Regions from separate parts of the Streptomyces sp. NPDC096205 genome, predicted to be linked through region 1. Evidence: riboswitches for the same ligand, from Rfam matches in the RefSeq annotation. Region 1 holds a riboswitch; each other region holds the start of a gene.
What was found. Region 1 has a riboswitch for cyclic di-AMP ahead of ACIQ6Y_RS30875 (transglycosylase SLT domain-containing protein). Riboswitches for the same ligand answer to the same signal wherever they lie in the genome.
Positions count from the first base shown of each region.

Region 2: it holds a riboswitch for cyclic di-AMP, as region 1 does, so the genes downstream of both, ACIQ6Y_RS12435 (M23 family metallopeptidase) here and ACIQ6Y_RS30875 (transglycosylase SLT domain-containing protein) in region 1, are expected to answer to the same signal.
Region 3: it holds a riboswitch for cyclic di-AMP, as region 1 does, so the genes downstream of both, ACIQ6Y_RS02715 (peptidoglycan DD-metalloendopeptidase family protein) here and ACIQ6Y_RS30875 (transglycosylase SLT domain-containing protein) in region 1, are expected to answer to the same signal.

Region 1 is NZ_JBIWFS010000009.1:281,636-283,890, forward strand. Features, by position in the region: gene ACIQ6Y_RS30870 (CocE/NonD family hydrolase) at 1-609, shown strand, start outside; cyclic di-AMP (ydaO/yuaA leader) riboswitch at 879-1,059, shown strand; gene ACIQ6Y_RS30875 (transglycosylase SLT domain-containing protein) at 1,065-1,535, shown strand; gene ACIQ6Y_RS30880 (HAD family hydrolase) at 1,551-2,255, opposite strand, start outside.
Region 2 is NZ_JBIWFS010000003.1:21,124-23,378, forward strand. Features, by position in the region: gene ACIQ6Y_RS12430 (PrsW family intramembrane metalloprotease) at 1-57, shown strand, start outside; gene ACIQ6Y_RS12435 (M23 family metallopeptidase) at 147-1,211, opposite strand; cyclic di-AMP (ydaO/yuaA leader) riboswitch at 1,223-1,381, opposite strand; gene ACIQ6Y_RS12440 (PP2C family protein-serine/threonine phosphatase) at 1,596-2,255, opposite strand, start outside.
Region 3 is NZ_JBIWFS010000001.1:594,503-596,757, reverse strand. Features, by position in the region: gene ACIQ6Y_RS02720 (tyrosine-protein phosphatase) at 1-609, opposite strand, end outside; cyclic di-AMP (ydaO/yuaA leader) riboswitch at 1,049-1,207, shown strand; gene ACIQ6Y_RS02715 (peptidoglycan DD-metalloendopeptidase family protein) at 1,213-2,154, shown strand.

The DNA of each region.
Region 1 (2,255 bases):
CAGACGGCGGACTTCTCGCTGAGCGCCGTCGGGTACGCCTTTCCGGCCGGGCATCGCATCCGGCTCGCCGTCTCCTCGGCGTACTGGCCGTGGGTGTGGCCCGAGCCGGAGTCGGCGGCCGGTTTCACGCTGGACCCGGCGGGCAGCACGCTGGAGCTGCCGGTGCGCTCGCGCCGGGCGGGCGCGGAGGTCGCCTTCGAGGAGCCCGAGCAGGCCGGGCCGCTGGGGGTGAGCCTGCCGGCCACCTTGGACGAGCCGCGGCCGGAGCGGGTGGTGGTGCGCGAGGTCGCCGAGGGCGTGTGGCGTCTGGAGGTCCTTCCGGTTCGGGGCGGCACGCGCGCGTACCCGGACGGTCTCGAGCTCACCGAGGAGGCGCTGGAGACGTACACGATCCGCGCCGACGACCCGCTGTCGGCCCGCGCCCGCACGGAGTGGTCGATCGGGCTGCACCGGCCCGAGCTGCCCTGGGCCGCCACCGTCCGCACCCGCTCGGAGATCGGCTGTGACGCGGAGCACTTCGTCACCTCCGACGAGGTGGTGTGCACGGAGGGCGGCGAGGTCGTGTTCCACCGCACCTGGGAGAGGCGCATTCCACGGACCGCCGATTGAGGGCGAGTTGGGGGTGATGCCCCAATTGCCGCTCTTGTGACTGCCGGTGAGATGGCTCACTGCGGGGCCGGGTGTGCGGTGATCGACTCTCACGGCACGCGCCAGGCCCCGCCGCTTGGTTGAGCGGAAATCGCCATAAAGGATCAAGTGCCGCAAACGCACTGATCATGCCCGACCGGTGCTTTGTGTGAATCCGGTACTTGTTTCGCCCATGTGCTCTCGCATACGTTCCCGGCCTGCCGGGCGGAACGCCGAATCCTGCCGCCGCCCATTGGCATCCACCGACCACGCAGCGGCAGGAGCGGGGGACCCAGGTAAGTCGCCGTACCGGACGTCGTACCAGCTACGACACCCGGCACGGCTTGGGGTCAAGCCATGCCTCTTCGGGCCTGGCCGGGCACCTTTCCGCCCGAACCCGACAGCTCACCTCGCAGGCGCCGGAGAGGACGTTCCCCATGCCTGCGCACACGCATGCAAACCGCCGCCCCCGTCTCGTCCGTGCCCTCACCGCCGCCGGTGTGGCCGCCGCCGCGCTCGCCCTGCCGTTCGCCGGCGCGACCGGCGCCTCGGCCGCCCCCACGGCCACGACGTCGGCGACCATCTACCCGAACACCCTCGACGGCTGGATCCGCCAGTCGCTCGACGTCATGGCCCAGAACGGCATCCCGGGCAGCTACGACGGCATCTACCGCAACATCATGCGCGAGTCGTCGGGCAACCCGCTCGCCATCAACAACTGGGACTCCAACGCGCTCGCGGGCACCCCGTCCAAGGGCCTGCTCCAGGTCATCGACCCCACCTTCGCGGCGTACCACGTGCCCGGCACCGCCTTCGACCCGTACGACCCGGTCGCGAACATCACCGCCGCCTGCAACTACGCGGCGGCCCGCTACGGCTCGATCGACAACGTCTTCGGCGCGTACTGACCGCCTCCCGGCCCCTCAGCCGTAGAGCCGTTCGAGGACGACGGCGATGCCGTCGTCCTCGTTCGAGCAGGTGATCTCGTCGGCCACCGCCTTCAGTTCCGGGTGCGCGTTGGCCATGGCCACGCCGTGCGCGGCCCAGTCGAACATCGGGATGTCGTTGGGCATGTCACCGAAGGCGAGGGTGTCCGCGGGTGTCAGGCCGAGCCGGCGGGCCGCCAGCGCCAGGCCCGTCGCCTTGGTGACGCCGCACGGCTGCAGCTCCACCGTCCCGGGCCCCGACATGGTGACCGTGGCCAGCGAACCCACCACCGCCCGCGCCACTGCCGCCAACTCGTCGTCGTTCAGGTCCGGATGGCGCAGCAGCACCTTGCTGATCGGCTCGCACCACAGGTCGTCGCGGCGGCGCACACGCACCGCGGGCAGGGTCGGGTGCGGCATCGTGTAGCCGGGCTCGATGAGGGTGAGCCCGTCGACGCCGTCCTGGTCCACGGCCGCGTACACCTGCCCCACCTCGGCCTCGATCTTGCCGAGCGCGGTCTCAGCGAGCTCCCGGTCCAGGGTGACGGACCACAGCAGCCGGTCGGCGCCCACGTCGTAGAGCTGCGCGCCCTGCCCGCACACCGCGAGGCCGGTACAGCCCAGGTCCTCGAGGAGGGGGCGCACCCGGGGCGCGGGCCGGCCGGTCACCACCAGATGTCGGGCGCCGGCGTGTGCCACCAG
Region 2 (2,255 bases), on a different contig from region 1:
CAGCCGCTGTACCCGGCCCAGCCGCTGTACCCGGCGTACAACCCGTACCGGTCCTAGGGCCTGCCCCTAGGCAGACGAAACCGGCAGCCCTGACGTCGGGGGGTTGTCGTCAGGACCACCGGGGTTTCAGTCGAGCGGAGGGGGCGTCAGGGGTTCAGGCCCCGGTCCCGCAGCCATGCCATGGGGTCCACGCCGGCCCCGTCGATGTGCACCTCCAGGTGCAGGTGCGGCCCGGTGACGTTGCCGGTCGCGCCGACGCGCCCGATGACATCGCCCGTGTTGACCGTCTGGCCGACGCTGACGTTGATCGAGGACTGGTGGGCGTAGCGGATCTCGGTGCCGTCCTCGAGGGTGAGGACGGTGCTGTAGCCGTACGACCCGCTCCAGCCGGCCTCGGTGATCGTGCCGGTGTGGATCGCCTTGATCGGCGTGCCGGTGGGCGCGGCGAAGTCGAGGCCGGTGTGGTAGCCGGAGGACCACATCGAGCCGGCCTGGCCGTAGGTGGAGGTGATCGTGTACGAGGAGGTCGGCAGCGTGTACTGGCGTGCCAGCTCGGCGAGGCGCTCGGCCTCGGCCTTCTTGCGGGCCTCCTCCTCCGCTGCGGCCTTCTCGGCGGCGGCCTTGGCCTCCGCCTCCTTCTCGGCCTTGGCGGCGGCCTCGGCGGCCTCCTTCTCGGCGGCGGCCTGAGCCGCGGCCTGGGCCGCCTGGGCCGCCTGGGCGGCCTTGGTGTCGGCCTGGTCCTGCTGCTGGGCGGCCTGCGCCATGATGCGGGCGCGCAGTGCCTCACCGGCGTCGGCGGTGTCCTCGGTGGCGTCGGCCGTGTCGGTGCCGAGGCTGCTGAGCGGGGCGACGGCCTCGGTGGTCTCCTCGGCGGGCGCGTCGTCGGAGATGAGGGAGCCGATGGAGGGCAGGTCGGGCATGGAGATGGCGACCGGCGGCTTGCCGGACTGGGCGCTGGCCATGCCGCCGGCGCCGACCGCGGCTATGACGCCGACGCCGAGGACGGTGGAGCTGCGGGCGAGTCCGCCGCCGCGCTGCTTGGCGACGCGGTGCCGGCCGCGGACGGGGCGGACGGAGTCCGCGGTGGGGTTCCACTCCTCCCACGGTCCCTCGTCGGTGGGGTGGCCGCCGTAGACGAACGTTTCCTCGGTCTCGGCGGTGCGCTGGCCCGGCATGAACGGGGCATGCGGGGCAGGGCGGTTGGACGCCACGTGGGCGTGCTCCTTTCCTTCCTTCTCGCCTACCGGGTTAGCTGACGGGTTCGGAGCAGGAAGGTCTCCTACGCGCGTATATGACACCGTGTGTCCACGGCGAAATACGCCCGATTCACCCCAAGTTGGTGGTTCCCCGGTTCCCTGACGGGATTCGGCGCGTGCGCACGGAGCCGTCTCTTGTGACGGCTGGGACGACCGCGCTGCGTTATCGGACGTTAATAGAACCGGGGCTCCAATTCCAAGCCGTTCGGCTTGATCATTAACGCGATCGACAGGGACGTAGAACCCAGGAGGGGCGAAAAACGGGCGAGTTGACCCGTACTCAGTACCGTCCGAGTTTTTGATGGTGACTCAGATGTTATGCGCAGGGCGCTCGCCCGATCACAGCACGTCACCCCGGGCCGGGCGCCGTACGGCGAGCAGCGCCATGTCGTCGGCGAGGGCGCCGCCGGTGTGCCGGCGGACCTCCTCCGCGAGGGTGCGCAGCAACTGGCCGGGGCCGCGGAAGGTGCGCCCGGCGAGCCGCGCCTCGGGGTCGTAGAACACCCCGCGGGCGTCACGGGCCTCGGACAGGCCGTCGGTGAAGAGCAGCAGGGTGGCGCCGCCGGGGAGGGGGTGCTCCTCGGCGCGGTCCGGCCAGCGGCCGAGGTCGCTCATGCCGAGCGGCAGGGCGGGCCGGTGGGCGGACAGCGGGACGAGGGTGCCGTCGGCGTGCAGCACGAGCGGGGCGGGATGGCCGCGGTTGAGGAGACGTACGACGCCGTCGCCGTGCGGGAGTTCGGCCAGCACGGCCGTGGTGAACCCCTCGTGGGCGTCCAGCCCGTCGCGCCGCGTGCCCTCGCGGTCCAGGGCGCGCTCCAGCCTCTGGGCGACCGCCTCCAGCGTGGCCTCCTGCTCGGCCGCCTCCCGGAACGCCCCGATGACGACGGCGACCGCCGACACCGCGCCCATGCCCTTGCCGCGTACGTCCCCGACGACGAGCCGCACCCCCTGCGGGCTGTCCTGCACCGCGTACAGGTCGCCCCCGATGAACGCGTCCGC
Region 3 (2,255 bases), on a different contig from region 1:
GTCGCCGTTGCGGCGCACCTTGTAGCGGCGGTGCTTGGCGTTCGACTCCAGGTAGTCGGTGAGGATGGCGTCGCGCTCGACGCCCAGGGCCAGCAGGGTCACGGCGATCGACAGGCCGGCGCGGTCCTTGCCCGCGGCGCAGTGCATCAGGGCGGGGACGCTGTCCTCGGCGAGGGCGTGCAGCACCTGGGAGTGCTCGGCGGTGCGCTCCTTGACCATGATCCGGTACGAGGTGATCATCCGGTTCGCCGCCTTGCCGTCGGCGAGGATCGCGCGCAGCTGGTCCAGGTCGCCCTCGCGGACCATCTTCCAGAACTCGGCGCCGTCGGCCGGGTCGCTCAGCGGAAGGTTGACGTTGCGCACGCCCGGCAGCTCCACGTCCGGGCCCTCCAGCTTCTGGTCCGCCGCGTTGCGGAAGTCGAAGATCGTGTGCAGGCCCAGGGTCGTGAGAAAGGCCGCGTCCTCGGCGGTCGCGTGCGCGAGGTGGCCGCTGCGGAAGAGCACGCCCTGGCGCACCCGGCGTCCGTCGACGGTCGGCAGTCCGCCCACGTCACGGAAATTGCGGACTCCGGCCAGCTCCGGCTCGGTCGACGGGACCTGCTGCGTCACGTGGGGCTCCCTCCGGTCGGGTCCCGCCGGCGCGGCTCGACCGACGGGCACGTCCATGACCATACGACTGACCCTACGACACGGCTTCCCTGGGATATGTATGTGCCGCTTCTCCGTCTGCGTCGCATCTGGGCTTTCTGTCCGAATTAGCGCCTTCCTTCCAACTCGCTCTGGAATAAAGGAACGTGGAGCAGCGTCACGTGAGCAGCGTCATAGCCGTGACCGTGCGTCGCCCGTCATGCTCACGTAATCAATGCGTTTTTCAAGGGCATTTGGCGAATGCGGAACGGCCGAAATGCACGGAGGGTGACCGGGAATTCCCGAAAGGGATCAAGAAGAAGGCCTTCGGGTGGAACCTCTTGCTTGTCCCTTTGCGTCTTGGTCGCTTACGTTCGCCACCGATCCGGACGGACGCCTAATCCTGCCGCCGACCGGAGCCCGCGCAAACCCACCCGTGTACGGCAGGAGCGGGGGACCCACAGGTACATCCGCCTGTTCCGGTCTCCGGAAACAGGCTCGGGGTTAAGCCGCGCCCGGCGCGGCCGGACATCTCCAGTCCGCACCCGACAGCTCACCTCGCAGGCGCCGGAGAGGAAAACGCCCATGCCCGCGAAGGGTAAGCACCGCCGTCCCAAGGCCCAGCGCCTGACCCGTTCCATCGCCGTCGCCGGTACCGGTGGCGCCGCACTCGCCCTGCCGCTTCTCGCGGCCACCGGTGCGAATGCCGCGACCGGACAGTCCGTCCCCGAGAAGGCCGTCAGCTCGGCCGCGACGGTCCAGAAGACCGCCATCAAGGCCGCCGAGAAGAAGGCCGCGACGCCGCGCACGTATTCCGTGAAGGTCGGCGACTATCTCTCGAAGATCGCCCAGGAGCAGCACGTCAGCGGTGGCTGGCAGAAGCTGTACCAGGACAACCGTGAGGTCGTCGGCAGCGACCCGTCGCTGATCCACCCGGGCCTGAAGCTGTCGCTCGGCAAGAAGGCCGCGGCCACGCAGTCCTCCGAGTCCGCCGCGAAGAAGTCCGCCGCCCCGCAGAAGTCCGAGGCGCCGAAGCCGGCCACGCAGTCCTCCGAGACCGCTGACTCCTCGAAGGCCTCCGAGCCGGCCGCCACCCAGGCGGACACCACCGCGGCGAACGGCTACACCGCCCCCGTGAGCGGAGCCACCGTCGGCACCGGCTACCGCGTGGCGGGCAGCATGTGGTCCAGCGGCTACCACACCGGCGCCGACTTCGTCGTCCCGACCGGCACCTCGCTCAAGGCCGTCGGCGCGGGCACCGTGGTCTCCGCGGGCTGGGGCGGCGCGTACGGCAACCAGGTCGTCGTCAAGCTCGCCGACGGCTACTACGCCCAGTACGCCCACCTGTCCGCGCTGTCCGTCTCGGCCGGCCAGACGGTGACCGCCGGGCAGCAGGTCGGCCTCTCCGGCGCGACCGGCAATGTGACCGGCCCGCACCTGCACTTCGAGATCCGCACCACCCCGGACTACGGCTCCGACGTCGACCCGGTCGCCTACCTCCGCTCGCACGGCGTCGCCATCGGCTGACGCCCGCGGCCCACACCGCCGAAGGCCGGACCCCGATCCCCGGGTCCGGCCTTCGGTGTGTCCGGACCCGGAGATTCGTGATCTCCGTGTTGCGGCGGTGT